One region of the Agrobacterium fabrum str. C58 genome, then DNA from elsewhere that is predicted to be linked to it. Evidence: predicted binding sites of a transcription regulator. Region 1 holds the regulator's gene; each other region holds the start of a gene.
The links. Region 1 encodes LexA, which represses DNA repair genes until DNA is damaged. Its sites were predicted from a motif close to TGTTCNNNNTGTGTTCNG; they were not measured.

Region 1 (3,004 bases):
GTCCTGCATCATACCATTCGCGCATGGCGGGCAGGGCAAGCAACCGGTCGCAATAGGCCTTCGCCGCCGGCGAAAGATCGGCGCCATAGGTCTGGAAACGGAACGCCACCGGGCAGAAGAAAGCGTCGACCGCCGTGAATTTCTGACCGGCTAGAAACGGTCCGCCGAATTTTGCGAGGCCTTCACTCCACAGCGCATCGATGCGCTTTATATCGGCCGCAAGCCCGGCATCACCGGCTTTGGGTTTTACGCGGATGCCGACCGACATGGGGTAGAGATTGCGAAGCGAGGAAAATCCCGCATGCATTTCACTCGCCGCCGAGCGTGACCAGGCCCGTGCCTGCTTGTCGCCTGCCCAGACGCCCTGATGTCTCTCGGCGAGATATTCGGCAATCGACAGCGTTTCCCAGACCGTCACCCCTTCGTCGACGAGGCAAGGCACCTTGCCGGTCGGCGAAAAGCTGGAGAAGGAAACACCTTCGCCAAAGGGAATGAGTTTTTCATCAAAGGCGATGCCAAGCGTGCGCATCAAAACCCAGGGCCGCAATGACCATGAGGAATAGTTCTTGTTGGCAATATAGAGATCGTACATGGCGTTTTCCCCGATAGAACGCACATTTCTACACCTGCTAAGGAGCCTTGGAATATCGCAAAGAATCCATGGCTCCCATAAGGCCAATTGATGGAGGGGCCGTCATACACGACGGAATTTCGCAGCAACGAGTGCGTTTGCCAATCTCACAAAGAAAAGGCGCATCAATTCAACGGAACGATGCGCCATTCATTTCGAAAGCCAAATCTACCCGTGAAAACCTATTCGGTTTCAGTAATACCGGCAGCAGCCTCCAGCTATCAATGGTAACGGCGTATCAACCCGACCAGCTTGCCCTGAATCTTCACCCGATCCGGTCCAAAAATGCGGGTCTCGTAGGCAGGATTGGCCGCTTCCAACGCGATGGACGCACCCTTGCGGCGGAAGCGCTTCAGCGTGGCTTCTTCATCATCCACCAGCGCCACGACGATATCGCCCGGATTGGCGGTATTACCGTTGCGGATGATGACGGTATCGCCATCAAAAATCCCGGCCTCGATCATCGAATCGCCTTTGACCTCAAGCGCGTAGTGCTCGCCCGAACCCAGCATGTCCACCGGCACGGCCAAATCATGGGTATTGTTCTGGATGGCGGAAATCGGCACACCGGCAGCGATACGACCCATGACGGGAATGGTGGCAGCTCCGGCGAAATCATTGGCAGGCGCCTTCACGGCAGGCGCCGGTTCCGGCTCCTTCGGTTTTCCAAGGCTGCCCTCGATGACGCTCGGCGAAAAGCCGCGTTGCGGCCTTGCGCCCGGCGTATAAGCCTCGGGCAGTTTGATAACCTCCAGCGCTCGCGCCCTGTTAGGTAGCCGGCGAATAAACCCGCGCTCTTCGAGCGCGGTGATCAGCCGGTGGATGCCGGATTTGGAAGCAAGATCGAGTGCGTCCTTCATTTCATCGAAGGAGGGCGGCACGCCGGACTCTTTCATTCTTTCATGAATGAAGAGAAGCAGTTCCTGCTGTTTGCGCGTGAGCATGAGGAAAACACCCTTGAGAATCGTCGTTGAAGTCGCGAAACAAATACAGAACGAACACTATATGTTCCATATGTGTTCCGCAATCCCCTAAAATTTCGTGAAGGATGCATATCGAATCCTGATTCAATCTTCGAAACATGAAGAGATCAGGCCGATGATATAAGTAGCGTTGGGAATAGACGCCGGTCGGGGATTCCGATCGATGAAATTGTCGCGGGAACAGTTTCCAGGTCAGATCACGACCTCGGAGCCGAAGCGGCCTGAACGCGCCGAAGCAACGCAGAGTGATGGCCCTCTCCGTTGCTTCTTTTATTCGCCTTGAAGCGACAGCCTCATGGCGCAAGGTCGATGACTGCGTTTGCCTGACCTGCTCTTCCGCCGGCTATTTCACGCCGTTGGAGAGGAATGCCTGCAGCTCGGGCGTTTGTGGTTTCTCGAAAAGCTGTTTCGAAGCGCCCATTTCCCAGATCTTACCCTGATGCATGAAGACGGTCACATGTGCGACGCTGCGGGCAAAGCTCATTTCATGGGTCACCAGCAACATCGTCATGCCTTCCCGCGCCAGCTGTTCCATGACGAGGAGCACCTCTCCCGTCAGTTCGGGATCGAGAGCGGATGTCACCTCGTCGAACAGCATGACTTTCGGCCGCATCGCCAGCGAACGGGCGATGGCTACACGTTGCTGTTGTCCGCCCGACAGCATGTCGGGATAAGCGTCGAATTTTTCCGCCAGCCCCACCTGCGCCAACACTTTGCGCGCCAGCACATCGGCATCAGCCCTGGCGACATCCTGCGTTATCTTCGGAGACAGCATGATGTTTTCGCCGACGGTCAGATGCGGAAAGAGATTATAGCTCTGGAAGACGATGCCGACGTCCTTGCGCAACTGTCTGAGTTTGGTCTGGTCCTGCTCCACCCTGTGTCCCGCGGCGGTGATATTGCCGGACTGAAACTCTTCGAGACCGTTGATGCAACGCAGCATCGTGCTCTTGCCGGAGCCGCTGCGCCCGATGATGGCGACGACCTGTCCCGCCTCGACGTTCAGCGATACACCCTTCAGAACTTCGAGGGCGCCATAACGCTTGTGCACCTGATCAATTGTTACGACCGACATGGAGAACCCTTTCGAGATGGCGGCTGAGGCGCGATAGCGGGAAGCAGATCGCGAAATAAAGAAGAGCGACGACGAAAAACACCTGGAAGGGTCTGAACGTCGCATTGTTGACGAGCTGGCCTGCGCGGGAGAGTTCCACGAAGCCGACCACCGATACGATGGAGGTGTTCTTGACGAGCTGGACAAGGAACCCCACCGTCGGAGGCAGGGAAAGCCGAAGGGCCTGCGGCAGGATGACATAGCGATATTGCTGGAAACGCGTGAGCGCCAGCGAGGCCGAGGCCTCCCATTGCGGCTTTGGCACCGCCTGGATGG
Region 2 (3,004 bases), 1.1 Mb from region 1:
GGGGACGACAACGCAAACCGGCTTGCCGTCCAGCTCCGCCATCAGCGTCTTCAGCACAAGATGCGGAGCCTCACCGATCGCCTCGGCCGCCTGCAGGCCGATGCGGTCGGCATTCGGGTCGTAATCATAGGTGACGGTGGCGAAGGCAATGCCGGCCTTCGTCAGCATCTGGGTGGCGCGGGTCGTTTTGGACATGGTGGGCTGCGTTCAGGCAAAAACGGTCTGGTAGATTTCCGGCTTGAAGCCGACGGTTATCTTGCCCTTCGCCTCCAGCACCGGGCGCTTGATCATCGAGGGCTGATCCAACATCAGTCCGATGGCCTTTTCGCGGGTAAGATCGGCCTTCTGGCTGTCGTCGAGTTTCTTGAAGGTCGTGCCGGCCCGGTTGAGAACCGTTTCCCAGCCGGCGGCATCACACCATGTTTCCAGATGGGCGCGGTCGATGCCGGCTGCCTTGTAGTCGTGGAAAGAATAATCGATGCCGTTCAACTCCAGCCAGCTTCTGGCCTTCTTCATCGTGTCGCAATTCTTGATGCCGTAAATCGTGACCGTCATGCTACCGCCTCTTCGTCTTTAAGCTTTTCGGCATAACAAAATATCCATCTTATTCAAGCCGCCGCCTGAGGTGCGTTGCGCCATTTTCGAAGCATGATGCCTGAGCCATGCAAAATCGAAGTGGCTGATATCCGAACGAGCGCGAGCAAAGCTGCATGGCTTCCCTGCTACATCATGAGTTGTAGAACGCGGTGGAAATCCCCATTATTTAGGCATCAAAGATGGAGAGAAAAATGCGTCAGGTTGCAAAGACATCGCGTAACTTCTTCGGTGAAACTTTCGCCGTTCTCGGTGCAGCGCTCTCGGTTTCGGCCGCTGTTCGCGCACATCGCAAGCCCGCTCGCGCCGATCTCGAAGCTCTCGGTATCGACGGCAAGGCTTTCGACAAGGTCCAGCTCTAAGCTGGTTATCGTTTGTAGCGAGGCGACTTCGCCTCGCTTGCGCCTGGCACCGGAATCCACGTCGGTTTTCCGCAGGCGCCTCGGATGATTTGAACTGCGCCTTTGTTCGTATAGTTGCCCAGCAGCGGAGGCGGATAATTTCGGGCATGGGAGCCACGCTTTTTTGGCCCCACCTTATCGCGCCGCTATCTTATGGGTTGGCCGCTTCGATGGACCGAATACTTTTTGCGGCAGATATAATTGACTCTCCGGCTGCTCGTAGCGGTCCGCCTTCGCGGAAAGCGCGAAGCGTCCCAGGGACTCGTGCCGCGTTTCCCCATTATGGCTGAAGATGACTTCGAAACTGCCTGCCAGCCAGCTATAGGGTTTTTCAACCGGCATGGTTTCGATTTTCCCGCAGCCATAGATCATAGTCAGGTGCGGCATAAACGATGATGCGGCGATATAGGGAAGATTTGCCCGCCAGAGGGCGCGCTGCACCACCTTCGCCAAAGCCCTGAGCTCCAGCATCTCGCGGCGGCTGTTTAGCACCAGACAGTTGCGATTGCCGAAAAGCGAACTCCCATCGAATGTGATCGGAACGGGCCGCGCCCTTATCTCCCCCAGTGCTTCCTTCAGCCGGTTTGCCAGGCCGCGAGGCACGGTGTCGAAACACCCGACACAGAGCAGGGTGATATGCAGAAGCTCCGCAGGATAGGCCTCACGCTTCGTCCGCCCTGCGGCATGGCTCGACGCATCGGTGAAAATTCTCTCCGCCAAGGCCGCCGGCGGTTTCACCACGATCAGAACCTTGCTGCTAAATCGCGGATTGATCCGGCGTTGTTTCTCCAGCTCGAACCCTTCAAGGAAAAGCTGCCTCAACCCTTCTTTATCCGTCAACTCCAAACCCATGACGATGCTCCACGGTCTATTCCAAGCTCGCGACATTATCATCGCCAATGAGAAATTAAAAGAACAAAAAGAGAACGAATTGCGGTGTCCGCGCCGCATGCCGGAAAGATCGATAGCCTTATGACACGGCACCATTGACAATCTACCTACTAATTGGTAGGTATCGCGCATGAAAAACCCTCAAAGCAAAGCCGATGATATTCTCCAGTGCGCACGCACCCTGATCATAAGAGGTGGCTATAACAGTTTCAGCTACGCGGATATCTCCCAGGTAGTTGGTATTCGCAATGCGAGCATTCACCACCATTTTCCCAGCAAATCTGACCTGGTCTGCAAACTGGTCTCACAATACAGGCAGGAAGCTGAAGCAGGGATCGCCGAGTTGGAAAAAAACATTTCTGATCCGCTGGAACAGCTTCGCGCCTATATCGGCTATTGGGAAGGCTGTATCGCTGACGCGACCCATCCTTTCTGCGTCTGTGCGCTGCTTGCCAGCGAGATACCGGTTCTTCCCGAAACGGTCGTTCTTGAAGTGCGTGCGCATTTTAGAAGTCTCTCGGACTGGCTCACCGCCGTGCTGGAGCGCGGCATTGCCCAGGGACGCCTTGTACTGACGGGAACAGCACGGGCCAATGCTGAAATCTTCATGGCTACGGTGCACGGCGCAATGCTTTCAGCGCGTGCGCACGGCGATGCCGCGACCTTTGGCGCGATAACCCGCCCCATGCTGGAGCGCATCACCGCTTGAAATTACACCTTGTAAGGGGCGTGGATGCATGACCCGAGCGAGCTGCCGACCAATCAACAGACAACGCTACGCTTGCAGATATGTCGGTGACAATCTGCTCCCAGGACCACCCATCTTTCTGGAAGAGAAAGGCAATCTCATATGTTCGGTATTTCTCCGCTTGGCTGGGTCCACACACTCGGCAGCCTGCCGGCCATTCCCGTGGCCATCTACATGTTTGCCCGTCACGGTCGAATCGTTCCCCGATCCACGCCGGGTGCAATCTATTTTGTTTCCATGCTGATCGGTGCTGCGACGGCCTTCCTCGTGGCGCATCAGCCGGTCAGCTACGCCATTGGCGCGCTGACCATCCTGTTCCTGCTTGCAGGTTACGGGATCGAGCGCATTCTCGGCTCAACGCGCGTCGCCA
Region 3 (3,004 bases), on a different replicon from region 1:
TCCGGGTAGAGCAGATAGAACGGGTTTTCGATCGCTGCGGGATTGCTCAATACGAGAGCCCCCTGGCCGAGATAATTAAGGGCAAGTGCCGGGAAGACGAGAATGAACCAGGCCACGCTGATGGGCTTGCGTCCGAAGTGTCCAAGATCAGCGTAAAGCGCTTCCGCTCCTGTCACGGTAAGGAAGACAGCACCGAGCACGATCAGTCCGGCCCATCCCGCATGGGTTATGAACCACAGAGCATTGATAGGATTGACCGCTTCCAGAATGGTCCAGTCGTCGCCGATGTGGATGAGACCGCCCCAGGCCATTGCGAGGAACCAAACGACCGTAATCGGACCGAAAAAGACGGCGACGGCGCCGGTACCCTTGGACTGGACGGCGAATAATCCTACCATGATTAGCGCGGAGAGCGGCAGGACGTAATCGGAGAAGGCAGGCGTGACAAGTTTCATGCCCTCCAGTGCCGACATGACTGAAAGAGCAGGGGTAATCATCGCATCGCCGATGAAAAGTGCCGAGCCTATCAGGCCTGCAAAAAACAGAACCGGCATATAGCTGCCCGTCTTTTTCATCAAAAGTGCGAGCAGGGAGAGAGTACCACCTTCACCGTCATTGTCGGCGCGAAGGAGAAAAAGCACATATTTGAAAGTCACGATGATGGTCAATGTCCAGATCATCAAAGAGATCAGGCCGACGACGTGCTCGTGCTGCACACCGTTTGCCGTAAACGGGCGCAACGATTCCCTGAACGCGTATAATGGGCTTGTACCGATATCTCCGTAGACAACACCAATCGAACCAAGAAGGAGAACGAGGAACTTCTTCGTCTCAGACCGGCTGTCGGGAACAGTGGAATTCGAGGATGTCATCATGTCTCCGGCCGATTACCCGATGCCATATGTTTATGGTGCGTTGCGGTACGTCAAGAGCATAACTTTGAGATCATCGACACATGCGCGTGGAAATTTCACTTGTCTTATCTGACCTCGTCAGACTTGAACGCGTACCGATCATTTCCCACATGACTAACTACCCGCTGGTCCGGGCCCCTCTGGTGAAAGTTACGGCGCTTTTGCGATGTCGGACCTCTAAAACGACATTTACGCCGCGCCATGAGGAGCATCATGATTGCAGACGTCGCTGCATGGATTTTCACCCTGTTTGTTGTAGATCCCTTTCAGGCCGAGATGAAGAGTGCTCTCGAACGTGCAAATCTCCCTGTCGAAGTTGTGCAACAATCGAGAGAGTGCCTGGCCACACAGGTGCCGCGCCTTGTGGAACGGGCGGACAATGAGCCGGGCTGGGCCGTCGCCACGGCCGTCGGCATATCAATCGGATGGACGCCTCCGGAACGTTTGCTTGATGCAACCGACCCGACATGTGGCACATTACGTGGATTGATGGTGTTCGAAAACTCACCCGAAGCGGAAGGGTGAATTCCGAACTATACCCAGGCCGCATGCGTCAACTACAGATATCAGAAAACAAAGATCGAGGGCGGTCGGCATCATGGTCGTGCTGTCATCAGCATATTCTGCTGTCCTCCCGCTTTGATCGACCCATGTCGCTGTCGTGACTCGATTTCGAGCAAATGCCAAACTGTCTGGAAACACCTTGGATTCGTTTCCACCAGATGATATGTTCTCTCTTTGTTTCCGTCCGCAATTGAACGAAATCCATGACAGGCTCAGCCACAATACCGATGCGCAAAATCATTCATGTCGATATGGATGCCTTTTACGCGTCGGTGGAACAGCGGGACAATCCCGAACTGCGCGGCAGACCGGTTGCGGTTGGCAGTGCGGCTGCACGAGGTGTGGTCGCAGCCGCAAGCTATGAAGCACGCGAATTTGGCGTGCGCTCGGCCATGCCGTCCGTCACCGCTGCCCGAAGGTGTCCCGACCTGATTTTCGTACCGCCGCGATTCGACGTCTACAAGGCTGTATCCCAGCAAATTCGGGCAATATTCGCTGAATACACGCGGCTGATCGAACCGCTTTCGCTCGATGAGGCCTATCTCGACGTCACAGAAAACCTGAAGGGAATGGAGATCGCTACGGAAATTGCGTCGGAAATTCGGGAGAGGATCAAGCAGATTACCGGTCTCAATGCTTCCGCCGGTATCTCATATAACAAATTCTTGGCCAAGATGGCGTCAGACCTCAACAAGCCGAATGGGCAGGCCGTCATAACGCCGAAGAACGGCCCGGCATTTGTGGAACAGCTGGCGGTCAAGAAATTCCATGGTGTCGGTCCAGCCACCGCCGAGAAAATGCATCGGTTTGGTATCGAAACGGGTGCCGACCTGAAGTCCAAATCGCTGCAGTTCCTTGCCGAGCATTTCGGCAAGTCCGGGGCATATTTCTACGGCATTGCTCGCGGCATCGATGAACGGCAGGTCCGGCCTGATCGCATTCGCAAATCGGTGGGCGCCGAGGACACGTTCAGCGTCGATATCAACGACCTCGATCTCGCCACTGCCGAGTTGAGGCCGCTTGCCGAAAAAGTCTGGCACCATTGCGAGGCGCAGCGCGTCAGCGGTAAGACAGTTACAGTGAAGGTCAAATATTCCGACTTCACCCAGGCGACACGCAGTCGGACAAGCGCGTTGCCGGTTAACGGAATTCAAGAGATCCTTGAGGCAGCGTCGGCTCTGCTGGCGACCGTCTACCCCTTCCGTCGATCGGTCAGGCTGCTCGGTGTGACGCTCTCCTCTCTCACCAATGATCAGGAGGCGGAGGATGAGGAACAACCGCAGCTCGATCTCGCTTTATAAGGGGCGACGGACGGAAAATGAGGATCGATACGATCGAGCGGAACGGAAGACATGAGCGTCATATTAAATTCGATTGGAAAGATATTCGAACGGCTCCCTTATGGCGCATCAACGGAACAGGAAGAGGGGATGCGCAGAGCGCTTGGGCGGGAGAAACCTTTTCAATCAGGGTTCCATATCCGGACGATGTTCGCGTGCCGATGCCGGATAGAACAGAGATTTGAG

Region 2: ATU_RS01330 (2'-5' RNA ligase family protein) is a predicted target of LexA. The motif match lies at 1,907-1,924, and genes of this name have one in related genera.
Region 3: dinB (DNA polymerase IV) is a predicted target of LexA. The motif match lies at 1,643-1,660, and genes of this name have one in related genera.

What each region holds. Positions count from the first base shown of each region.
Region 1 covers NC_003062.2:1,389,318-1,392,321, forward strand. The annotation lists gene ATU_RS06880 (glutathione S-transferase family protein) at 1-592, opposite strand, end outside; gene lexA (transcriptional repressor LexA) at 853-1,575, opposite strand; gene ATU_RS06890 (amino acid ABC transporter ATP-binding protein) at 1,958-2,689, opposite strand; gene ATU_RS06895 (amino acid ABC transporter permease) at 2,670-3,004, opposite strand, start outside.
Region 2 covers NC_003062.2:271,774-274,777, forward strand. The annotation lists gene ybaK (Cys-tRNA(Pro) deacylase) at 1-195, opposite strand, end outside; gene ATU_RS01325 (ArsC family reductase) at 208-555, opposite strand; gene ATU_RS26505 (hypothetical protein) at 789-956, shown strand; gene ATU_RS01330 (2'-5' RNA ligase family protein) at 1,131-1,847, opposite strand; gene ATU_RS01335 (TetR/AcrR family transcriptional regulator) at 2,017-2,595, shown strand; gene ATU_RS01340 (hypothetical protein) at 2,737-3,004, shown strand, end outside.
Region 3 covers NC_003064.2:460,236-463,239, forward strand. The annotation lists gene ATU_RS26110 (potassium transporter Kup) at 1-872, opposite strand, end outside; gene ATU_RS26115 (hypothetical protein) at 1,128-1,439, shown strand; gene dinB (DNA polymerase IV) at 1,682-2,779, shown strand.